Regions from separate parts of the Burkholderia sp. LMU1-1-1.1 genome, predicted to be linked through region 2. Evidence: predicted binding sites of a transcription regulator. Region 2 holds the regulator's gene; each other region holds the start of a gene.
The links. The regulator sigma-54, encoded in region 2, starts transcription at its own class of promoters, with help from an activator protein. The targets are predictions, from matches to a motif close to TGGCANGNAANCTGCTTT.
Positions count from the first base shown of each region.

Region 1: the regulator sigma-54 is predicted to act here: its motif matches at 1,336-1,353, upstream of MRBLMU1_RS32080 (flavin monoamine oxidase family protein).
Region 3: the regulator sigma-54 is predicted to act here: its motif matches at 5,481-5,498, upstream of glnA (type I glutamate--ammonia ligase).

Region 1 covers NZ_JBEGHG010000086.1:188,361-195,123, reverse strand. Annotated here, with positions in the region: gene MRBLMU1_RS32080 (flavin monoamine oxidase family protein) at 1-1,275, opposite strand, end outside; gene MRBLMU1_RS32075 (Mu transposase C-terminal domain-containing protein) at 1,664-3,499, opposite strand; gene MRBLMU1_RS32070 (hypothetical protein) at 3,499-3,630, opposite strand; gene MRBLMU1_RS32065 (DEAD/DEAH box helicase) at 3,943-6,186, opposite strand; gene MRBLMU1_RS32060 (alpha/beta fold hydrolase) at 6,402-6,763, shown strand, end outside.
Region 2 covers NZ_JBEGHG010000086.1:53,328-60,090, forward strand. Annotated here, with positions in the region: gene MRBLMU1_RS31515 (cation:proton antiporter) at 1-83, opposite strand, end outside; gene MRBLMU1_RS31520 (KpsF/GutQ family sugar-phosphate isomerase) at 212-1,210, shown strand; gene MRBLMU1_RS31525 (KdsC family phosphatase) at 1,210-1,740, shown strand; gene lptC (LPS export ABC transporter periplasmic protein LptC) at 1,753-2,346, shown strand; gene lptA (lipopolysaccharide transport periplasmic protein LptA) at 2,378-2,956, shown strand; gene lptB (LPS export ABC transporter ATP-binding protein) at 2,959-3,711, shown strand; gene MRBLMU1_RS31545 (RNA polymerase factor sigma-54) at 3,721-5,202, shown strand; gene hpf (ribosome hibernation-promoting factor, HPF/YfiA family) at 5,278-5,637, shown strand; gene MRBLMU1_RS31555 (enoyl-CoA hydratase/isomerase family protein) at 5,804-6,763, shown strand, end outside.
Region 3 covers NZ_JBEGHG010000012.1:386,251-393,013, reverse strand. Annotated here, with positions in the region: gene corA (magnesium/cobalt transporter CorA) at 1-577, opposite strand, end outside; gene ntrC (nitrogen regulation protein NR(I)) at 652-2,178, opposite strand; gene glnL (nitrogen regulation protein NR(II)) at 2,248-3,360, opposite strand; gene MRBLMU1_RS13620 (DUF4124 domain-containing protein) at 3,357-3,884, opposite strand; gene glnA (type I glutamate--ammonia ligase) at 4,023-5,438, opposite strand; gene MRBLMU1_RS13610 (rhodanese-like domain-containing protein) at 5,753-6,211, shown strand; gene MRBLMU1_RS13605 (TAXI family TRAP transporter solute-binding subunit) at 6,225-6,763, opposite strand, start outside.

The DNA of each region.
Region 1 (6,763 bases), 140 kb from region 2:
GTAGTAGCCGAGCAGCACGCCCTTCTTCTTCTGCCAGCCGTACGACGGCATCGAGATGGTGTTGATGCCTTTGAGGTCGGTGAGCACGTGGCCGCCGTAGATGTTGTCATCCTCTTCCCAGAAGCGGCGCTTCATCTGCAGGCCGATCTTGCCGACCGGCGCGTAGGCCACCGTGGCGACGGCCTTCTTGAAGCCGTCGGAGAAATCGGTGTCGATCTGGCGCAGCACCGACAGCGGGATGGTGCACAGGCAGTAGTCGGCCGTCACGCTGGAGGCCTTACCGGTGGCCGTGTCCTTGAAGGTGATGGTGACGCCCTTGTCGTTCTGGCGGATGGTCTGCACCTCGGCGCGGTAGCGTATCGTCTTGCCGACGCGTTTTTCGAACGCCTTCGGGATCGCGTCCATGCCGCCGACCGGCTGGAACATGGTCGCCTGCATCGGGAAGTCCTGCACGGCGCTGTAGACGTTGCCCAGCTTGGACGCCAGCAGGTCCTTGAACCCCAGCGGGTCGGACTGCTTGCCCGGTCCCGGCTCCATGCCGGCGCCCGGATAGACGGCGAAACCGCGGCCGGTGCGGCCCTTGTATTTCAGGTCGGCGCCGGCCAGCTGGCCCTCGTGCGCAAGGTAGTCGAGCAGCAGGCGCTTGTCGTCGGCCGTCAGCTCGGCGTCGAGCTGGTTGTTCTTGATCGACTTGGCCAGCATCTCGTCGACGTGGCCGCGCATGTCGGCCTTGATCTCCTTGATGCGCAGGCGCTTGCCGGCGAAGGGACCGGCGTTTTCGGAGTACACATAGGAGTGGTCGTTCTCGTTGACCATCACCTCCAGCGGCACCTCGAACAGGCGCGTGTAGTGCAGGGTCGACTGGTGGTGCAGCGGAATGCGCCAAGGGCCGTGGTTGATGTACTGGCCCTCGTCGAAGGCGCAGGTCTGTTTATCGCCGCCCAACTCGGTCAGGCTGAAGCCCTTGCGGGCGGTCTGGCAACGGCCGCCGGCGAAGGCGCGCGCCTCGAGGATCTGGCACTGGTAACCAAGCTTGCCCAGTTCGAAGGCGGCGGTCAGTCCGGCCAGGCCGGCGCCGAGGATCACCACCTTCTTGCCCTTGCCGCTGCCGCTCAGCGCGGGCGGCGCGGAGGCCGTCGAACCGATGCCCATGCCCCAGGCGTTCATGGTATTTAACAGCAATCCGGTGCCGCCGACGGCGGCGGCCCGGTACAGAAAGTCCCTGCGGGTAAACGAACTAAACGGTTTAAACGGTTTTACTGTTTTGCTATCCATCGGTTTCCTCACCAGTCTGCCTGAAATAACTTGGGTGGCTTGCTTACCCATAGTTCCAATCTAGCAAGGTGCGTGCCACGCTGGGCAACCAAAACAAACATGCTTCATGACGCAAGAAACCCTTGCGGCACAAGGGCTCGCGCCATCGAACAATGTTTTTACATGGGTGCCGGCGGCGCTGCGCGGACACCCCGGCGAGAGCTGCCGGCGACAAACTTTATTTGCGCGGAACGCACTTTATTCGCGGCGCGGCGCGGCGTCCGCGCGGGCACGAGGCGGGCCGCCGGCGGTGCGCGGCGGCGCCGCGCACCAGCAAGTGGCAGGCACCGAAACGGGAAATTGGAGGATGCACGACGCTGGACCGCGCCGCCGGGGACTGCGCGGAAAATCAGCCCGCGAAGCTGACCATGGCGGGCGCGCCGCCGCGTACCGGCGATGCCGGCGCCGCCTCGCGCGGCAGGCGGGCGATTTCCTCGGCCGACAGGTGGCGCTGGACGGCGCAGGCGTCGTCCAGGTGGCAGGCGTGGAACTGCATCGGCGCGGCCGGGTCGAGCAGGTAGATCATGTCCAGGTTGGACGGGTCGTAGGCGACCTTGACGCTCCAGTGTCCACGCAGGCGCGCGCGGTCGAACCAGCGTTCGTTGATGGCGCGCGCGCAGGTGTAAGTACTTTCGAACAGGCGGATGCCGTCGGCGCCGACCTGCGCCGACGCCACCGGCATCAGGCTGCAGCGGATCAGGTGTTCGGGATAGGTTTTCAGGCTGCCGCCGCGATGGGCCACGCCCCAGTCCCACAACTGGCGCGGGGTGGCGTTGCCGGCGTGGCGCAGCGGGTGGCGGTTGTTGTAATAGAGGATGCAGTCGACGACGATGCGGGTGAACTGCTCCAGATCGAGCACGCCGTCGAGCCGGCACGGCGCGCCCTCTTCGTTCGGCGCCAACAGGCGGAAACGCTTTTCCAGCACCGCCTTCCAGTCGCCCGGGCCGTCGTCGACGGCGACGCAGCGCAGGTTGAAGTTGTTGAGCAAGGCCGGGTCCATGCCGCCATCGCGGCCGGCCGTCAGCGCGGCGTTGACGAACAGGGTTTCGGGCAGGTGGCGGCACGGCCACTGCGCCGCCTCGATGCGGCGGCCGAACTGCTGGCTGTAGCGCTGCTTGTCGGCGCCGCAATTGGCCAGCGCCAGCATCGCCTGCGGCCAGCTGGCCGTTCCCAGGCCGATGTAGACGCCGGTGATCAGGCGGCTGAACGAATCGACGACCAGATAGATGCGCGGGCGGCCGATCGATTGGCGGCGGTCGGCGCGCGACACCAGCAACACCTCGGCGCAGACGGCGTCGAGGTAAAAGCCGGCGCCGGGACGGCCCGGCGGCAGCGCCTGCGGCGCCGGCTGGCCGGTCGGCGCCTGCGCCGGTTGCCACGGCGCGGCCGCGCCGTCACCGCGGCGCGCCACCTCGGGCGGACGGTCGTCGTCGTGGTCGAGCCAGTAGTTGAACTGGCCGAAGGTCGGCAGCACGGCGCTGCGGCCGGCCGGCGTGGTCAGCACGCGGCCCGACGCTTCGTCGATGCGGCGCTCGACGAAGAACTCGTCGAGCATCTGCTCGTAGGCGCCCAGGCGCGAGAATTTGGCGTGGCCGGCGGCGTAGCGCGCGATGGCGACGCGGAAGGTGCGGCGGATCTCCTCGTCGGCGTTCAGGCCCGGGCCGGCGTCGGCGCCGTTCTTGCGCGGGCGTCCGCGCTTGACGCCGGCCGAGGCCTGGCGCACCTTGCCCTTGCCGCCCGAGTTGCAGTAGTCCGGCAGCAGCGCGTTGGGGGTCTGGCCGCGCTGCCAGTAGCGGCGCAGGTAGCGGTAGATGGTCGGGTGGGAGACGCCGTGGGCGCCGGTGGCGCGGGCGATCAGCTGGCCGCGCTGGCGGGCCTCGTAGATGCCCGGTTCGAGCGCCACCAGCGGCTCGATGATCTCCCAGGCGCGCGCCCGCAGTTGCAGGTGCTTGGGCGGCAGCAGGTCCTGGCTGACGACCATCAGATAGGGGTCGGCCGGCAGCACGCTGGCGCGGCCGGCCCGGATGTCGGCGTGCAGCACCGACAGTTGGACGAGTTCTACATCGGCCGAGCGGGCCGCCACGTCGAAGACATAGGCGTGGCTCTGCTCGGGAGCGATCCACAAGATGCGGACGGTGCGCGGAGACGGATGCGTATAGTGCAGCAGGTCGTTCCGCAGTAGCATTAGCGCCCCTTGACGGTGAATGGCCGGGTGTCGACGATGATCGCGTACGGACCGGCCTGATTATGCTCGCGCAGCATTTGCGGCTTGAGCGAATCGACAAAGATGTTCCACAGCTTCCTGAATGATGTCATCTCAATGCTCCGATCTAAACGACTTGTCTCCAGGTTGAGGCGCCTCGGCATGCGCGCCTTTTATAGGGATGTGCTATCACATATGCAATAAGCGGGCCAGCCTTGCCGGAAAGCAGCTTCTCCTATGAGAGTGATTCATGCGGGGTTTAACGGGCGTGGTGTTTGCGGCGGATCAAGCTTTGTTTTGGTGCAACGCAACAGATGGGCGCACCTTGTCTGTGCAACAACAAGAAGCGGCGCCTCGAACGAAAAACGGGGCCTTGCGGCCCCGTTGTCGATGCGATGGCGGCGGGTGTGGCACCCGCGTCCCGGTTAGTACTTCTTGCCGACAGGCTTTTTCTTAGGCGGCGTCGACTTGCCCGACTCCGGCGGCATGCGGTCGGCATGACTGATTTTCAGCTGCGCGCCGCCGACCCACACCTTGCCCAGGTGCTTGAACAGCTCGTCGGGCATGCCGTCAGGCAACTCGACCATGCTGTAGGTGTCGAAGATCTCGATGCGGCCGATGTGCTTGGCCTCCAGTCCGGCCTCGTTGGCGATGGCGCCGACGATGTTGGACGGGGTGGCGGCGTTGTTGCTGCCCACTTCGATACGGAAGGCGCTCATCGGCAGCGTGACCTTGCCCGGCTTTTCCTTTTTCTTCTTCGGCGCGGCGTCGTCCAGTTCGGCGGCGTCGACGCGGGCGGCGCGCGCCAGCGGCGAAGGGGCAGGCTTGTCGGCCGGCTTGTCGGCGGCCGGCGCCCTGGCCGGGGCGGCGGCTTTGGCCGGCGCCGGACGGGCCGCAGCCGGGGCCGACGCCGCCGGCGCGCCGTCGCCGTCGCGGCTGATGCGCAGCTGCTGGCCGGCCACCTTGATGCCGGCCAGGTGATCGAGCACGTCGCCGGTCAAGTTGTCGGGCATATCGAGCACGCTGTAGTCGTCGTAGATCTCGATGCGGCCGATGTGTTTGGAGTCGATGCCGCCCTCGTTGGCGATGGCGCCGACGATGTTGCCCGGCTTGACGCCGTGCTGGTAGCCGACTTCGATGCGGAAGGTCTGCATGCCCGGATCGGCGGCGCGCACGACGCGCTCCTTTTTCGGGAATCGGTCGGCGCGGTCCGGACGCTCGGCGCGGTCGCCGCGCTCGAATCGGTCGCCACGGTCGGCGCGGTCGCCACGCTCATGGCGCTCGAAGCCGACCTGGCGGCCCGGCCGCTCGTCCCAGGTGGCGGCGGCGGTCTGCTGCTTCTTATCGAGCAGCAGCGGCACGTCGCCGCGCGCCATCTTGGCCAGCGCGGCGGCGATCTCGATCGCCGGGATGTTCTGTTCGCGCTCGAAGTCCTCGATCAGCGACTGGAACTGTTCCAGCTCGCCCTGGGCCAGCGTCTCGCTGATCTGCGACTTGAATTTGGCGATGCGCACGTCGTTGACCGCCTGGATGGTCGGCAGCTCGAGCATGCCGATCGGCTGGCGGGTGGCGCGCTCGATCGATTTGAGCAGGTTCTTCTCGCGCGGCGTGATGAACAGGATCGCCTCGCCGCTGCGGCCGGCGCGGCCGGTGCGGCCGATGCGGTGGGTATAGCTTTCCGGATCGTGCGGCACGTCGTAGTTGACCACGTGGCTGATGCGCTCGACGTCCAGGCCGCGCGCGGCGACGTCGGTGGCCACCAGGATGTCGATCTTGCCGTCCTTGAGCTGCTGGATGGTGCGCTCGCGCTGCGCCTGCTGGATGTCGCCGTTGATGGCGGCGGCCGAGAAGCCGCGCGCCTGCAGCTTGCTGGCCAGTTCCTCGGTACCGAGCTTGGTGCGCGAGAAGATGATCATGCCGTCGAAGTTCTCGGCTTCCAGGATGCGGGTCAGCGCGTCGAGCTTGTGCATGCCCGACACCAGCCAGTAGCGCTGGCGGATGTTCTCGGCGGTGCCGGTCTTGGCGGCGACGGTGATTTCCTTGGGGCTGCGCAGATAGGTGTTGGCGATGCGGCGGATCGCCGACGGCATCGTCGCCGAGAACAGCGCGGTCTGGCGGCTGTCGGGCGTCTCCTGCAGGATGCGCTCGACGTCGTCGATAAAGCCCATGCGCAGCATCTCGTCGGCCTCGTCGAGCACCAGCGTTTTCAGCTTGGACAGGTCGAGCGAACCCTTGTCCAGGTGGTCGATGACGCGGCCCGGCGTGCCGACGACGACGTGCACGCCGCGGCGCAGCGCCGACAGCTGCGGGCCGTAGCTTTGGCCGCCGTAGATCGGCAGCACGTGGAAGCCGGGGATGTGCGCGGCGTAGGTCTGGAAGGCCTCGGCCACCTGGATCGCCAGCTCGCGGGTCGGCGCCAGCACCAGCGCCTGCGGCGTGGTTTGCTTGATGTCGATGCGCGACAGGATCGGCAGCGCGAAGGCGGCGGTTTTGCCGGTGCCGGTCTGCGCCTGGCCCAGCACGTCGAGGTTATCGAGCAGCAGCGGGATGGTGGCGGCCTGGATCGGCGATGGCGACTCGTAGCCGACGTCCTTGAGGGCCTTGATCAGCGGCGCGCTCAGATTCAGATCGGTGAAAAGGGTGATGGAGGAGGTGGGGGTGTCAGACATGGCGTCACTCACAAAGTATGTTCGAATCGCCTAATTGCGAAAGAAATTTGGGCGTAGTTTACTCTGTCTCGCCGGTTTCAGCCTTTTTTTGCGTGAAATCGGCGTATTTAAGGTTGATTTAAGCCCAACCCCGCAGCGTTTGCCGACACGCCCGCCGCTCCGCCATGGGGTGCGGGTTAAACTCAGCGACGCCCCATGCCCTGGAGACTTTCACAATGCCCATCCGCTCCGCAGTCCTCGCCGCCGCCGTCGCGGCCAGCGCCCCCGCCCTCGCCGCCACCTACGGTCCCCAGCTCGAAGGCTTCGCCTATCCGCACAAGCTGCGGTATTTCGCTTTCACTTCGCAAGGCCAAAACCTGCAAATGGCTTACATGGACGTCGCGCCCACCGCCAACGCCAACGGCAAGACGGCGGTCCTCATGCACGGCAAGAACTTCTGCGGCGCCACCTGGGAACAGACCATCACCGCCCTGAGCGCGGCCGGCTACCGCGTGGTGGCGCCCGACCAGATCGGATTCTGCGCCTCGACCAAGCCGGAACACTACCAATACACCTTCCAGCAGCTGGCCGCCAACAC
Region 2 (6,763 bases):
AGGTGCATCATGCGGAACGCCACCACGCCCAACACGGCGCTGCCGAGCAGTATCAGGGTTAATTCCAGGGGTGAAAACGTCATTTCAACATAGCCAGTAGAATAATATTTAGTTGTTTGTCGCCGGGGCCGGGCGTTATGTTTTGACTGGCAAGTTTTTTGCTTTCTCAATTCGGCTATACTTGGGTATGAGTGTAACCCATGAAAAAACAATGCTGAAAGCTTTCGACGCAAAAATGGCCGCGCACGCCTTGCGGCTGGCTCGTGAAACGTTGCAAAACGAGGCCGACGCCATCGCCGCGCTCAACGCCCGCCTGGGCGACGACGACAGCGTGGTGCGCGCCATCGCACTGTTGCTAAATTGCAAGGGCAGGGTGGTGGTGTCCGGCATCGGCAAGTCCGGCCACATCGCCCGCAAGATCGCCGCGACCCTGGCCTCGACCGGCACGCCGGCGCTGTTCGTGCACCCGGCCGAGGCGGCCCACGGCGACCTCGGCATGGTCACCGCCGACGACGCCTTCATCGCCATTTCGTATTCGGGCGAGAGCGCCGAACTGATGACGATTTTGCCGGTGGTCAAGCGCATGGGCAGCAAGGTCATCGCGATGACCGGCAAGCCCGGCTCGAGCCTGGCCGTGATCGCCGACGTCCACCTGAACGTGGCCGTGGCCAAGGAAGCCTGCCCGATGAACCTGGCGCCGACGACGTCGACCACGGTCACCCTGGCGCTGGGCGACGCGCTGGCCGTGGCGCTGCTGGACCTGCGCGGCTTCCGCGAGGAGGATTTCGCGCGTTCCCATCCGGGCGGCGCGTTGGGCCGGCGCCTGTTGACGCACGTGCGCGACGTCATGCGCAGCGGCGACGATGTACCGAAAGTCGGCGCCGACGTGAAACTGACGGACGCGCTGCTGGAGATCACGCAAAAAGGCATGGGCATGACCGCCATCGTCGACGCCGACGGCAAGCCGATCGGCGTGTTCACCGACGGCGACCTGCGCCGCATGATCGAGAAGGTCCAGGACTTCACCAAGGTGGTGATCCGCGACGTCATGCACCCGAATCCGCGCAGCATTTCGCCGGAGAAACTGGCGGTCGACGCCGTGGCCGTGATGGAGCAGTACCGCATCAACCAGATGCTGGTGACCGACGCCGAGGGCAAGCTGGTCGGCGCGCTGCACATCCACGACCTGACCCGCGCAAAGGTGATTTGATGACCGAGCTGACTTATGTGGAACGCGCCGCGCGCGTCAAGCTGATGATCTTCGACGTCGACGGCGTGCTGACCGACGGCAGCCTGCATTACGGCGCCGACGGCGAGGCCCTGAAGACCTTCAACGTGTACGACGGCCTGGGCATCAAGCTGCTGCAGGAATCCGGCGTGCAGACGGCCATCATCAGCGCGCGCGTGTCGCCGCAGGTGGTCAAGCGCGCCGCCGACCTCGGCATCGGCTTCCTGCACCAGGGCGGCCACGACAAGCTGACGCCGTTCAACGCGCTGCTGGAAAAGACCGGGCTGACGGCCGAGCAGGTCGGCTTCATCGGCGACGACATCGTCGACCTGCCGATCTTGACGCGGGTCGGCTTCGCGGTGGCGGTGCCGGGCGGACGCAAGGAGGTGCTCGAGCGCGCGCACCACACCACGGTGGCGCAGGGCGGACGCGGCGCCGTGCGCGAAGTGTGCGAACTGCTGTTGCACGCGCAGGGCACGTACGAGCGCGTGCTGGCGCAGTTCATGGTGTGATGGAGTGTAATCATGCGTAAAAGAACAGCACATCGCTGGCAGCTGACCTTGACGATGATCATCGGCGTGTTTGTCGCCGTCGGCAGCTTTTGGCTGGTGCAAGTGGTCAACCAGTCCGGCCAGGAGCAGCAGGCGGACCAGTTCCTCAACGAGCCGGACTACATCATCGACCGCTTCAGCCTGGTGCGCATGACCAAGGAGGGCAGGCCGGCGTATATCGTTTCCGGCGACAAGCTGACCCACCGGCCGATCGACGACTCGTCCGATATCGACAAGCCGTTCCTCAACAGCCTGTCGGGCCAGCAGCCGCCGATGACGATCCACGCCGATACCGCGCGGGTCGACCAGAACAACACGCGTGTCACGCTCAACGGCAACGTCGACGTGGTGCGGCCGGCCTCGCCGAAGGCCGAGGCGATGCACCTGCAGACCAGCACCCTGACCGTGTTCCCGGACGAGGAACGGATGGAAACCAAGGCGCCGGTGCAGATGAAGCTGGGTAACATGACTTCCAGCGGCACCGGCATGAAAACCAATAACGCGACGCGCCAGCTGCAGCTGGGCGGACGCGGAACGATCACGATGCCGCCGAAGGCGCCGCGCTAATACAAGAGACACCGATATGAAGGACACGATGATGAAGAAACTGATACTGTCGGCCGCGCTGCTACTGGCCGCCATGGGCGCGGCCCACGCCGAAAAAGCCGACTCCAACAAGCCGACCGAGATTTCCTTCGACAACCTCGACGCCGACGACGTCAAGCAGATCAAGACCTTCACCGGCAACGTCGTGCTGACCCGCGGCACTTTGCTGATGAAGTCGCCGAAGGCGGTGGTCACCGAAGATCCGGAAGGCTACCAGCTCGTGGTGCTGACCGGCGCGCCGGGCGTGCAGGCGACGTTCCGCCAAAAGCTCGACGGCGCCGGCGACCAGTGGGTCGAGGGCCGCGCCGACCGCATCGAATACGACGGCAAGACCGAGCTGGTCAAGCTGTTCTCGAAGGCGCAGATCAAGAAGCTGGAGGGCAGCAAGAACGCCAGCCAGGTCGACGGCGAGTTCATCTCCTATGACAGCCGGCGCGAATTCTTCGCCGTGAAAAACACCGCCACCGGCGAAAGCAAACCGGGCGGCGGCCGCAGCACCATGGTGATCCAGCCGTCGAACAAGCAGGCGCCCGCGCCCGCTCCCGCCACCAATCCAGCGGCGGGGAAATAAGCATGGAGCCAACATGCGGTAGCACCCTGATCGTGCGCGGCCTGCAAAAGACCTACGGCAAGCGCCAGGTCGTGCATGACGTCTCGCTGCAGGTCGAATGCGGCGAAGTGGTCGGCCTGCTCGGCCCCAACGGCGCCGGCAAGACCACCTCGTTCTACATGATCGTCGGCCTGGTGCCGTCGGACGCCGGCACCATCGACATCAGCGGCGTCGACATCTCCTCGCTGCCGATCCACCGCCGGGCCTCGCTCGGCCTGTCCTACCTGCCACAGGAGGCTTCGGTGTTCCGCAAGCTGACCGTGGAAGAGAATATCCGCGCCGTCCTCGAAATCCAGAAAGTGGACGGCAAGCCTTTATCCAAGGCTGCCATTGATGAACGGCTCAATACCCTGCTGGCCGATTTGCAAATCGAAAAGCTGCGCGAAAACCAGGCGCTGTCGCTGTCCGGCGGCGAACGCCGCCGCGTGGAGATCGCCCGCGCGCTGGCCACCAACCCGCGCTTCGTGCTGCTTGACGAACCTTTCGCCGGGGTCGACCCGATTGCCGTCATTGAGATCCAGCGCATCGTGCGCTTCCTCAAGGAACGCAATATCGGCGTCCTCATTACCGATCACAATGTGCGCGAGACGCTGGGCATTTGCGACCGCGCATATATCATCAACCAGGGCTCGGTTCTGGCTTCAGGCCGGCCGGACGACATCATCGCCGACGAGTCGGTCCGCCGCGTGTACCTGGGTGAACACTTCCGGATGTAAATAGGCCCCATGAAACAGTCATTGCAACTGCGCACGTCGCAGCACCTCGCGCTGACACCCCAGCTGCAGCAGTCGATCCGTCTGCTGCAGCTGTCCACGCTGGAGCTGCACCAGGAGCTCGAGCAACTGCTCACCGACAACCCCCTGCTCGAGCGTCTGGACGACCCGCTCGACCGATCGCTGCGGCTGTTGTCCGACGGCGCCATCAGCCAGCAGGCGCCGTCCGGCGAGGCGCCGCCCGAAGGCCCGCCGGGCCAGCAGGACGCGCCGGCCGCCGCCGACGCCGACCCCTACGACGGCCCCGCCGCCGATACCGAAAGTACCAGCAGCGAGGCCGACGTCGACTGGAGCGACGCCGGCCGCAGCAAGGCCCCCGACGACGAGGACGCGCGTCCCCAACTGGAGGCCAACCACTGCACGCTGCGCGAGCATCTGATGGAGCAGATGCGGGTGACCGTGCTGGAGACGCGCGACCGCGCGCTGGTCGAGCTGATCATCGACGCGCTCGACGAGAACGGCTACCTGGAGGAGCCGCTGGAGGAGATCCACGCGCGCCTGCCGGAGGAACTGGAAGTCGACATCGACGAACTGCGCACCGCCTTGTCGATGCTGCAAAGCTTCGACCCGATGGGCGTGGGCGCGCGCAACGCCTCCGAATGCCTGGCGCTGCAGATCAAGCGCCTGCCGGGCATCGCGCTGGTGACGCGGCGCATGGCGCTGACCATCGTCGAGAACCATCTGACCTGGTTCGCCCAGCGCGATTTCAACAAGCTGAAAAAGGCGCTGGTGTGCGACGACGAGGACTTGCGCGAGGCGCAGGCCGTCATCCGCCTGTGCAATCCGCATCCGGGTTCGGCCTTCGCCTCGGACGTGTCCGACTACGTGGTGCCGGACGTGATCGTCAAGAAGGCGCGCAACGGCTGGCAGGTCAGCCTCAACAACGACGTCATGCCGCGCCTGCGGGTCAACGCCATGTACGCCAACCTGCTCAAGCAGGGCAAGGGCGAGGGCGCGATGGGCGCCCAGTTGCAGGAAGCCAAGTGGCTGATCAAGAATATGCGCCAGCGCTTCGACACCATCCTGCGCGTGGCGCAGGCGATAGTAGAAAGGCAAAAGAACTTTTTCTCGCACGGCGCGGTTGCCATGCGCCCCCTTGTGCTTCGCGAAATTGCTGATACACTGGGTTTACACGAGAGCACTATTTCTCGGGTGACGACTCAAAAGTACATGCTGACGCCGCACGGCATGTTTGAGTTGAAATATTTCTTTGGTAGCCACGTCGCCACCGAAGCGGGCGGTGAAGCAAGTTCGACGGCGATACGGGCACTCATCGTGCAATTGACAGGAGCTGAAGACCCTAAAAATCCTTTATCCGACAGTAAGATTGCGGACATGCTGGGGGAACAAGGCATGGTGATTGCGCGACGGACTGTTGCCAAATATCGCGAAGCGTTGAAAATCCCTCCCGTTAGTCTCCGCAAGTCTTTGTAGTTACTTGGTCACTGTGCGCCCGGCCGCAATGGGCGCGGCACTGACCGTAAGCGACATTTATCTTTAGGAGCGTGTATGAATCTGACCATCAGTGGACATCATCTCGAAGTGACCGCGGCCATCCGCGAATACGTACAGAGCAAACTGGAACGTGTCACTCGTCACTTCGATCAAGTTATTGATATTGCTGTCATCCTGACTGTAGATAACCTTAAAGAGAAATCCAAACGCCAGAAGGCTGAAATCAATCTGCGCATGTCGGGTAAAACCGTGTACGTGGAAAGCCTGTCGCAAGACCTGTACGCCGCGATCGACACCCTGGTCGACAAGCTCGACCGTCAGGTCATGAAATACAAATCCAAAGTTCAGCAGCACGGCCACGATGCGATCAAGCATCTCCCGGATAGCTACGAACCCGCTGCCGCCGCCCTATAACAACGGCCTCCGGCACCATCCAACAAAGGGCGCAAGGGCGCCCTTTTTTGTGTCCGCGTTTTATGTCCACCTCGATTCGATGAAAATAATTTATCCCGTTTCGGCGGCGACGCCGCGCGCGCGGAAGTGGCGGTAGAATAGGTTTTTCATCACGGGTCGCGACATCATGAGTGAATGGGTCCACACCAGCATCGTCAACGGCACCGGCTTCATCACCCTCGACCGGCCCCGGGCGTTGAACTCGCTGTCGTTGGAGATGCTGCGCGCCATCACGGCGGCGCTGCTGGCGTGGCGCGACGACTCCGATGTCGCCGCCGTCGTCATCCGTGGCAGCAGCGAAAAGGCTTTCTGCGCCGGCGGCGACATCCGTTTCTTCTACGACGCCGGCCGCGCCACGCCACAAACGGGCAGCGCGCCGATCGAGGATTTCTTCACCGAGGAGTACTCGCTCAACCATCTGGTGCACAGCTACCCCAAGCCCTACATCGCGCTGATGGATGGGGTGGTCATGGGCGGCGGCATGGGCATCGCGCAGAGCGGGCCGGACGGCCGGGTGCGCATCGTCACCGAGCGCACCAAGATGGCGATGCCGGAGGTGAACATCGGCCTGTTCCCGGATGTCGGCGGCAGCTATTTCCTGTCGCGCGCGCCGGGCGGCCTGGGCCGCTATCTCGGCGTGACCGGCGCGACGATAGGCGCGGCCGACGCGCTGTATGCCGGCCTGGCCGATCATTATGTGCCCGCGGACGAGCTGGAGCTGCTGTATGCGATCCTGGAGTCGACGCCCGGCGCGGAGTTGGTCGAGGCGATCGCGGCTTTTGCGGAGCCGTTCAGGGACGCGGTCGGGGTGGGCAAGCTGGAGGCGGAGCGTGGGGCCATCGACCGCCACTTCGGCGCCGGGTCGGTGCCGGCCATTGTCGCTTCGCTGGAGTCGGATACCAGCCCGTTCGCGCGGGCCACCGTGCGGACGATGGCGAGCCGGTCGCCGTTGATGATGAGCGTGACGCACGAGTTGATCGAGCGCGGGGCGGCGCTGGACATGGGCGGCTGCCTGCGCATGGAGCGCGCGCTGGTCAGGCGTGTGTTTGAACACGGCGAGGTCATCGAAGGCGTGCGCGCGCTCGTC
Region 3 (6,763 bases), on a different contig from region 2:
GCACCGTGGTGACCTTGCTTTTGAGCTCGTAGAGGCGCTCGATGTTGTCGCGCTGCTTGCCGCGGCTGAAGATCAGCTCCTCGATTTTTTCCAACTCCGTTTCCAGCATGTCGAGCACGGGGAAGTAGCGGTCGACCACCGCGTCCATCAGCGCGTACAGCACGAACGCCGGGCCCAGGCGCAGCATGTGCGGCTCCTTCTCGGCGCGCGCGCGCACGCCCAGGAAACCCTGCTGGCTGTCGCCGTCGCGCGACGACAGGACGTAATTCTGGCCGACGAAGATATCGACCTCGCCGACGGCCACGTCGCCGTCGCGGCACTCGATGGTCTTGACCACCACGAACAGCGAATCGCCGTATTCCTCGATCTTCGGCCGCTGATGGCCGCGGCTGGCGTCCTCGACCGCCAACTCGTGCAGGCCGAATTCCTCCTTCATCACGGCCAGCTCGTCGGGCTGGGCGTCGCGCAAGGCGACCCAGACGAACGTCTCGGGCCGCTCGATGTAATCGCTGATTTCCGCGACCGGAATGTCGTCCAGCTTCTGGCCGTCCTGATAGGCCACACAATTAATCAACATACGGTTTCCATAAAAAAAAAGCCCCTGGCTTCGTCAGCCAAGAGCTTACCTTAAACAACCGAAGAGTTGCTTCGCTAATCGTCCTTCGCGCCGTCGATGCCGAGTTCGGCGATCTTGCGCGTGATGGTGTTGCGGCCGATCCCGAGCCGGACGGCGGCGTCGTTCTTGCGGCCGTGCGTGTGCTTGAGCGCGGTGCGGATCAGCGCCGATTCGAATTGCCGCCCCAGCACCGCCATCACTTCCTGCTGTCCGCCGCTGAGCATGGAGGCGGCCTGCACTTCCAACAGGCTGAGCCAGGCGTCCGGCGAACCGGCCGGTCCGTTCGCGCCACCCGCCTCCGCCGTCGCCACCGGCACCACCGTGCCGTGGTGCTGGATCGCGCCGTAACTTTCCGGCGGCGCCGACAAGCCCACGCCGGTGCTCAAGGCGGCGCCACCGCCGCCGGGCTGCTCCTGCGTCAGCTCCAGCGGCAGGTCCTTGACCTCGACCGTCTGCCCCGGCGCCATCACCGTGATCCAGTTGCACAGGTTTTCCAGCTGGCGCACGTTGCCCGGCAAATCCAGGCTGCTGAGGAACTGCACCGTGGCGTCGCTCATGCGCTTGGCTTCCACGCCCAGCTGCTTGGCGCTTTGCACCAGGAAGTGGCGCACCAAAATAGGGATATCCTCGCGCCGTTCCCTCAAACTGGGCAAACGCAAGCGTATCACGTTGAGGCGGTGGTACAAATCCTCGCGGAACAATCCTTCGCGCACCCGCTGCTCCAGATTTTGGTGCGTCGCGGTGATCACGCGCACGTTGGCCTTGAGCGGCTGATGCCCGCCGACCCGGTAGAAGTGCCCGTCCGACAGCACCCGCAGCAGGCGCGTTTGCAGGTCGAACGGCATGTCGCCGATCTCGTCGAGGAACAGGGTGCCGTTTTCAGCCTGCTCGAACCGGCCGCGCCGCGTCGTCTGCGCGCCGGTGAAGGCGCCGCGCTCGTGGCCGAACAGTTCGGACTCGAGCAAATCCTTGGGGATCGCCGCCGTGTTGAGCGCGATGAAGGGCTGCTGCGCGCGCGGGCTGTGCTTGTGCAGCGCGCGCGCCACCAGCTCCTTGCCCGAGCCCGATTCGCCGGTGATCAGCACCGTCACGTTCGATTGCGACAGGCGGCCGATGGCGCGGAACACTTCCTGCATCGCCGGCGCCTGGCCGAGGATTTCCGGCGTCTCCGACGGCCCCGATTCGACGCTGGTCTCGCGCAGGCTCTCGTCGAGCGCGCGGCGGATCAGCTCGACGGCCTTGTCGATGTCGAACGGCTTGGCCAGGTATTCGAAGGCGCCGCCCTGGAACGCGGCGACGGCCGAGTCCAGGTCCGAGAAGGCGGTGATGATGATGACCGGCAGCCCGGGGAAGCGCGACTTCACCAGTTGCAGCAGGTCGAGGCCGGAGTCGCCCGGCATGCGGATGTCGGACACCAGCACCTGCGGCGTCTCGAACTCCAGCGCGGCGATGGCGTCGCGCGCGTTGGCAAAACTCTTGGTGGCCAGGTTTTCCCGTGCCAGCGCTTTTTCCAGTACCCAGCGGATCGATTCGTCGTCGTCTACTATCCAGATTGGCTTCATTGTTTGTGTATATCCCGCAATATGGATCGTCAATCAAGGGACTCGGTACCCGCCCCTGCTTGCCACGGCTTATGGCAACGGCAGCAGGATACGGAAATCCGTATATCCAGGCCGGCTCTCGCACTCGATCACGCCCATGTGCTGCTGCACAAAGGTTTGCGCCAACGTCAATCCGAGGCCGCTGCCGCCCTCCCTGCCCGACACCAGCGGGTAGAAAATGCGGTCGCGGATCTGGGGTGCGATGCCCGGTCCATTGTCAATGATATGCAAGTCTAATGCCAGCCCGTAGCGAACCTTGGCCAGGGTCATCTGACGCGCCACGCGGGTCTTCAAAATGATCTGCGCATCGCCCGCCTCGATTTGTGAAGCGAGCGCTTGCGCGGCGTTGTGGGCGATGTTGAGCACGGTCTGGATCAGCTGCTCCTTGTCGCCGCGGAACTCGGGGATGGAGGCGTCGTAGTCGCGCAAGATCGTCAGGCCGGACGGGAATTCGGCCAGCATCAGGCTGCGCACGCGCTCGAGCACTTCGTGGATGTTGACGTCGCCGACGATGTGCGGCCGGCGGTGCGGCGCCAGCAGGCGGTCGACCAGGGTTTGCAGGCGGTCGGCCTCCTTGATGATGACCTGCGTGTATTCGCGCAGCTGCACCGCGTGCAGCGCCGGCAGTTCCATCTCCAGCAGCTGGGCGGCGCCACGGATGCCGCCGAGCGGATTCTTGATCTCGTGCGCCAGGTTGCGGATCAATTCCTTGTTGACCTGGCTCTGGTCGAGGATGCGCTCCTCGCGGTCGAGCTTGAGGTGCTGCAGGTGCTCGCGCAATTCGATCAGGATGTGGTCGACCGGATCGTCGAGCGCCGAGACGATGCTGTGCACGTGCAGCGGATCGCGTCCGGCCCGCTCCAGCGTCAAATCCTGGCGCAGGTCGGAGAACTTGTGCTCGCGCGCCTGGGCGCAGATGTGATCGAGCTCCTCGGGGTTGAGGAACTGCGTTGTCAGCTTCTGGCGCGACAGCGCCTTCAACGAACTTTCCAGCAGGTTCTCGGCGGCCGCGTTGGCGTAGGCGATGTGGCCCTCGCCGTCGAGCAGCACCACGGCCGAGGCCAGCAGTTCGAGGCCGGCCAGCGCCGGAGGACGGTTCATGGCGGCCACGGCGCGCGCGGCGATATTACTTACTATGCTCATCGGATATTCGCGATCTCACGTTTCAAGGCTTCGACATTCTTTTCCGAGCGGCTGATGCTGTCGCGCATCGCGGCCACCCGTTCCTGGTATTTCGCGTAGTTGCGTTCGTCGCCGCGCCGTTCCGGCTCGCCGCCGTTGAACTCCCTGCGCAACTCGGTCAGCTTCTGCGTTTCGTTTTTCAGCTCGTCTTCCAGTATCGCGCGGCGGTCGGCGTCGCGCGCGCGCTGCTCGGCGCTGTCGACGCGCGGGAAATCCCCCGGCGTGGCGGCGGCCGCCGCCGGCGTCGCCGGGGCCGCGCGCGCCGGCGCGCCCTGCCGCCGGGACGGCGCCGGAATCGCCAGGCCCGGCAAGTCCATCGCCTTGCAATAGTTACCGCGATAAACGTCGGTGTATTCGGTGCTGCCGTTGGGCGGCGTGCATTTGTAGATCACGCCCTGCGCCCGCGCGGCGCCGCCGGCGGCCAGCGCCAACGCAAACATGGCGCCAACATTGGCGAAACCGCATCTTTTGAAACTCATTGTCATCCGTAATCCATGGGTGGAAAGCTCCATCCTGAATATACAACATCCAAACAAAAACGCGGGGAAAGCCATGGCTCCCCCCGCGTTTTTTGCTTCACCGATTTTGCTTCACTGCAGCATCGGCAGGCCGATGCGTTGCAATTACAGCGAGTAGTACATGTCGAACTCGGCCGGGTGGGTCGTCATGCGCATGCGTTGGACGTCCTGCATTTTCAGTTCGATGTACGCGTCGATCATCGAATCGCTGAACACGCCGCCACGGGTCAGGAACTCGCGGTCTTTGTTCAGGTTGTCCAATGCCTCTTCCAGCGACGAGCACACGGTCGGGATCAGCGCGTCTTCTTCCGGCGGCAGGTGGTACAGATCTTTCGATGCGGCCTCGCCCGGATGGATCTTGTTGGCGATACCGTCCAGACCGGCCATCAGCAGCGCGGCGAAGCACAGGTACACGTTTGCCAGTGGATCAGGGAAACGGGTTTCGATACGGCGGCCTTTTGGATTGGCCACGTGTGGAATACGGATCGAAGCCGAACGGTTACGGGCCGAGTACGCCAGTTTGACCGGCGCTTCGAAGCCTGGAACCAGACGCTTGTACGAGTTGGTGCCCGGGTTGGTGATCGCGTTCAGCGCCTTGGCGTGCTTGATGATGCCGCCGATGTAGTACAGCGCGGTTTCCGACAGGCCGGCATAGCCGTCGCCGGCGAACAGGTTGACGCCGTCCTTCCAGATCGACTGGTGCACGTGCATGCCCGAACCGTTGTCGCCAACGATAGGTTTCGGCATGAAGGTGGCGGTTTTGCCGTAGCTGTGGGCCACGTTCCAGACCACGTATTTCAGGTTCTGGGTCCAGTCGGCGCGCTCGACCAGGGTCGAGAACTTGGTGCCGATTTCGTTCTGGCCGGCGCCGGCCACTTCGTGGTGGTGCACTTCGACCGGGATGCCCAGCGATTCGAGGATCAGGCACATTTCCGAACGCATGTCCTGGAAGCTGTCCACTGGTGGGACCGGGAAGTAGCCGCCCTTGACGGTCGGACGGTGGCCGCTGTTGCCGCCTTCGATTTCCTTGTCGGTCGACCACGACGCTTCGTCGGAATCGATCTTGACGAAGCAGCCGGACATGTCGATCTTCCAGCGCACGCTGTCGAAGATGAAGAATTCTGGTTCCGGACCGAAGTAGGCGGTGTCGCCCATGCCCGACGATTTCAGGTAGGCTTCAGCGCGCTTGGCGATCGAGCGCGGGTCGCGGTCGTAGCCCTTGCCGTCCGACGGTTCGATAACGTCGCACTGCATGAACAGCGTGGTCTCTTCCATGAACGGATCGATGTTCGCGGTGTTTGGATCTGGCAGCAGAATCATGTCCGATGCTTCAATGCCCTTCCAGCCGGCGATCGAGGAACCGTCGAATGCGTGACCCGATTCGAACTTGTCGATGTCGAAGTGCGACACAGGCACGGTGACGTGCTGTTCTTTACCACGGGTATCGGCGAAACGGAAATCAACGAATTTGACTTCGTTTTCCTGGACCATTTTCAAGACTTCTGCGGCTGTCATTGCCATGCGTATCTCCTAAAGGAATGTGTATAACTGGTGCGCTCTATATAAGCAGTATCTATGCCAGCCTGAAACTCATAACGATATGTTCATAGCGTCTTGGAACTCGCCGACAAAAGAGACTAAAACCGGGCGGAGCACCAAAATGCCACTATTTACAACGGATCAATGCGGCACCAACTTGGTGCGAATTTTTCAAACCGCACCGTTATCGTGCAATTTTCATTTATCGCGGAAAATTGCACGGCTTTGGTGCGCCATTGTCTCCGACGTGCACAGGACGCCTATAATAAACTCAATCTTATTTGGAGGGACATCCCATGAGTAAAATAGACGAGATCCTGGCCGTGGCCCGTGGGCGCAGCAAGGACTGGCCCTATGCCGGCGCGGTCACGCCGCAGGAGGCGTATGAACTGATCAGCGCCGACAACGCCGTCAAGCTGGTCGACGTGCGCACCAATGCCGAGCGCGACTGGGTCGGCCGGGTGGCCATTCCGGAAGCCCAACATGGTGCGGTCCAGTGGAGCATTTATCCCGGCGGCATCGCCAATCATGAATTCATCGAGCAATTGAACTCGGTGGCGCGCAAGGATCAGGTGTTGTTGTTCCTGTGCCGCTCGGGCGTGCGCTCGCGTGGTGCGGCCAAGCTGGCCACCGAGCACGGCTACCAGCATTGCTACGACATCCTTGAAGGCTTCGAGGGCGACAAGGACGAGCACCACCACCGCAGGAATATCGGCGGCTGGTGCAAGGCAGGCCTGCCGTGGACCGGCGCGTGACTTTTAAGACGGGTTAAACGGGCACCGCCTGCGTCGCCGCCGGCGCGCCCTCCCCCATCAAAAACTGTATCCGCTTGCGCACGAACTGGATGTGGCTGCGCAAGCCGTACAAGCCATCGGCGAACGACAGCGGAATCGAGATCTGGTTGACCAGCTCCTCGATCTCGTCGAGCCGCTTGAGCTGCGCCTCGTACACCTGCATGCGCGTCGCCTCCGGCGCGCTCTCGACCTGCTGCTCCACCGTGCGCAATTGCCCGTACCAGCGGTACACGCGCGAACGGATGCGCCACACGTACAGCGGCGGAATAATCCGCGACAACGGAATAATCAAGGCGCTCAGCGCCAGCACCACCACCCACATGCGGTCGAAGAAGTTGGCCAGCCAGAACGTCATATAACGCTGCAGCAGCGGCGGGCCGTTCTTGTAGAACTTGGCCGCCTCCGCGTCGACCGGGATCTCGGTGTACTTGGCGGACGGGAACTGCCCCTGCTGCTGGAACCAGCCGGCGCCGTTGTGGATGCCGCTGGCCGCCTGCACGAACAAATCGACCA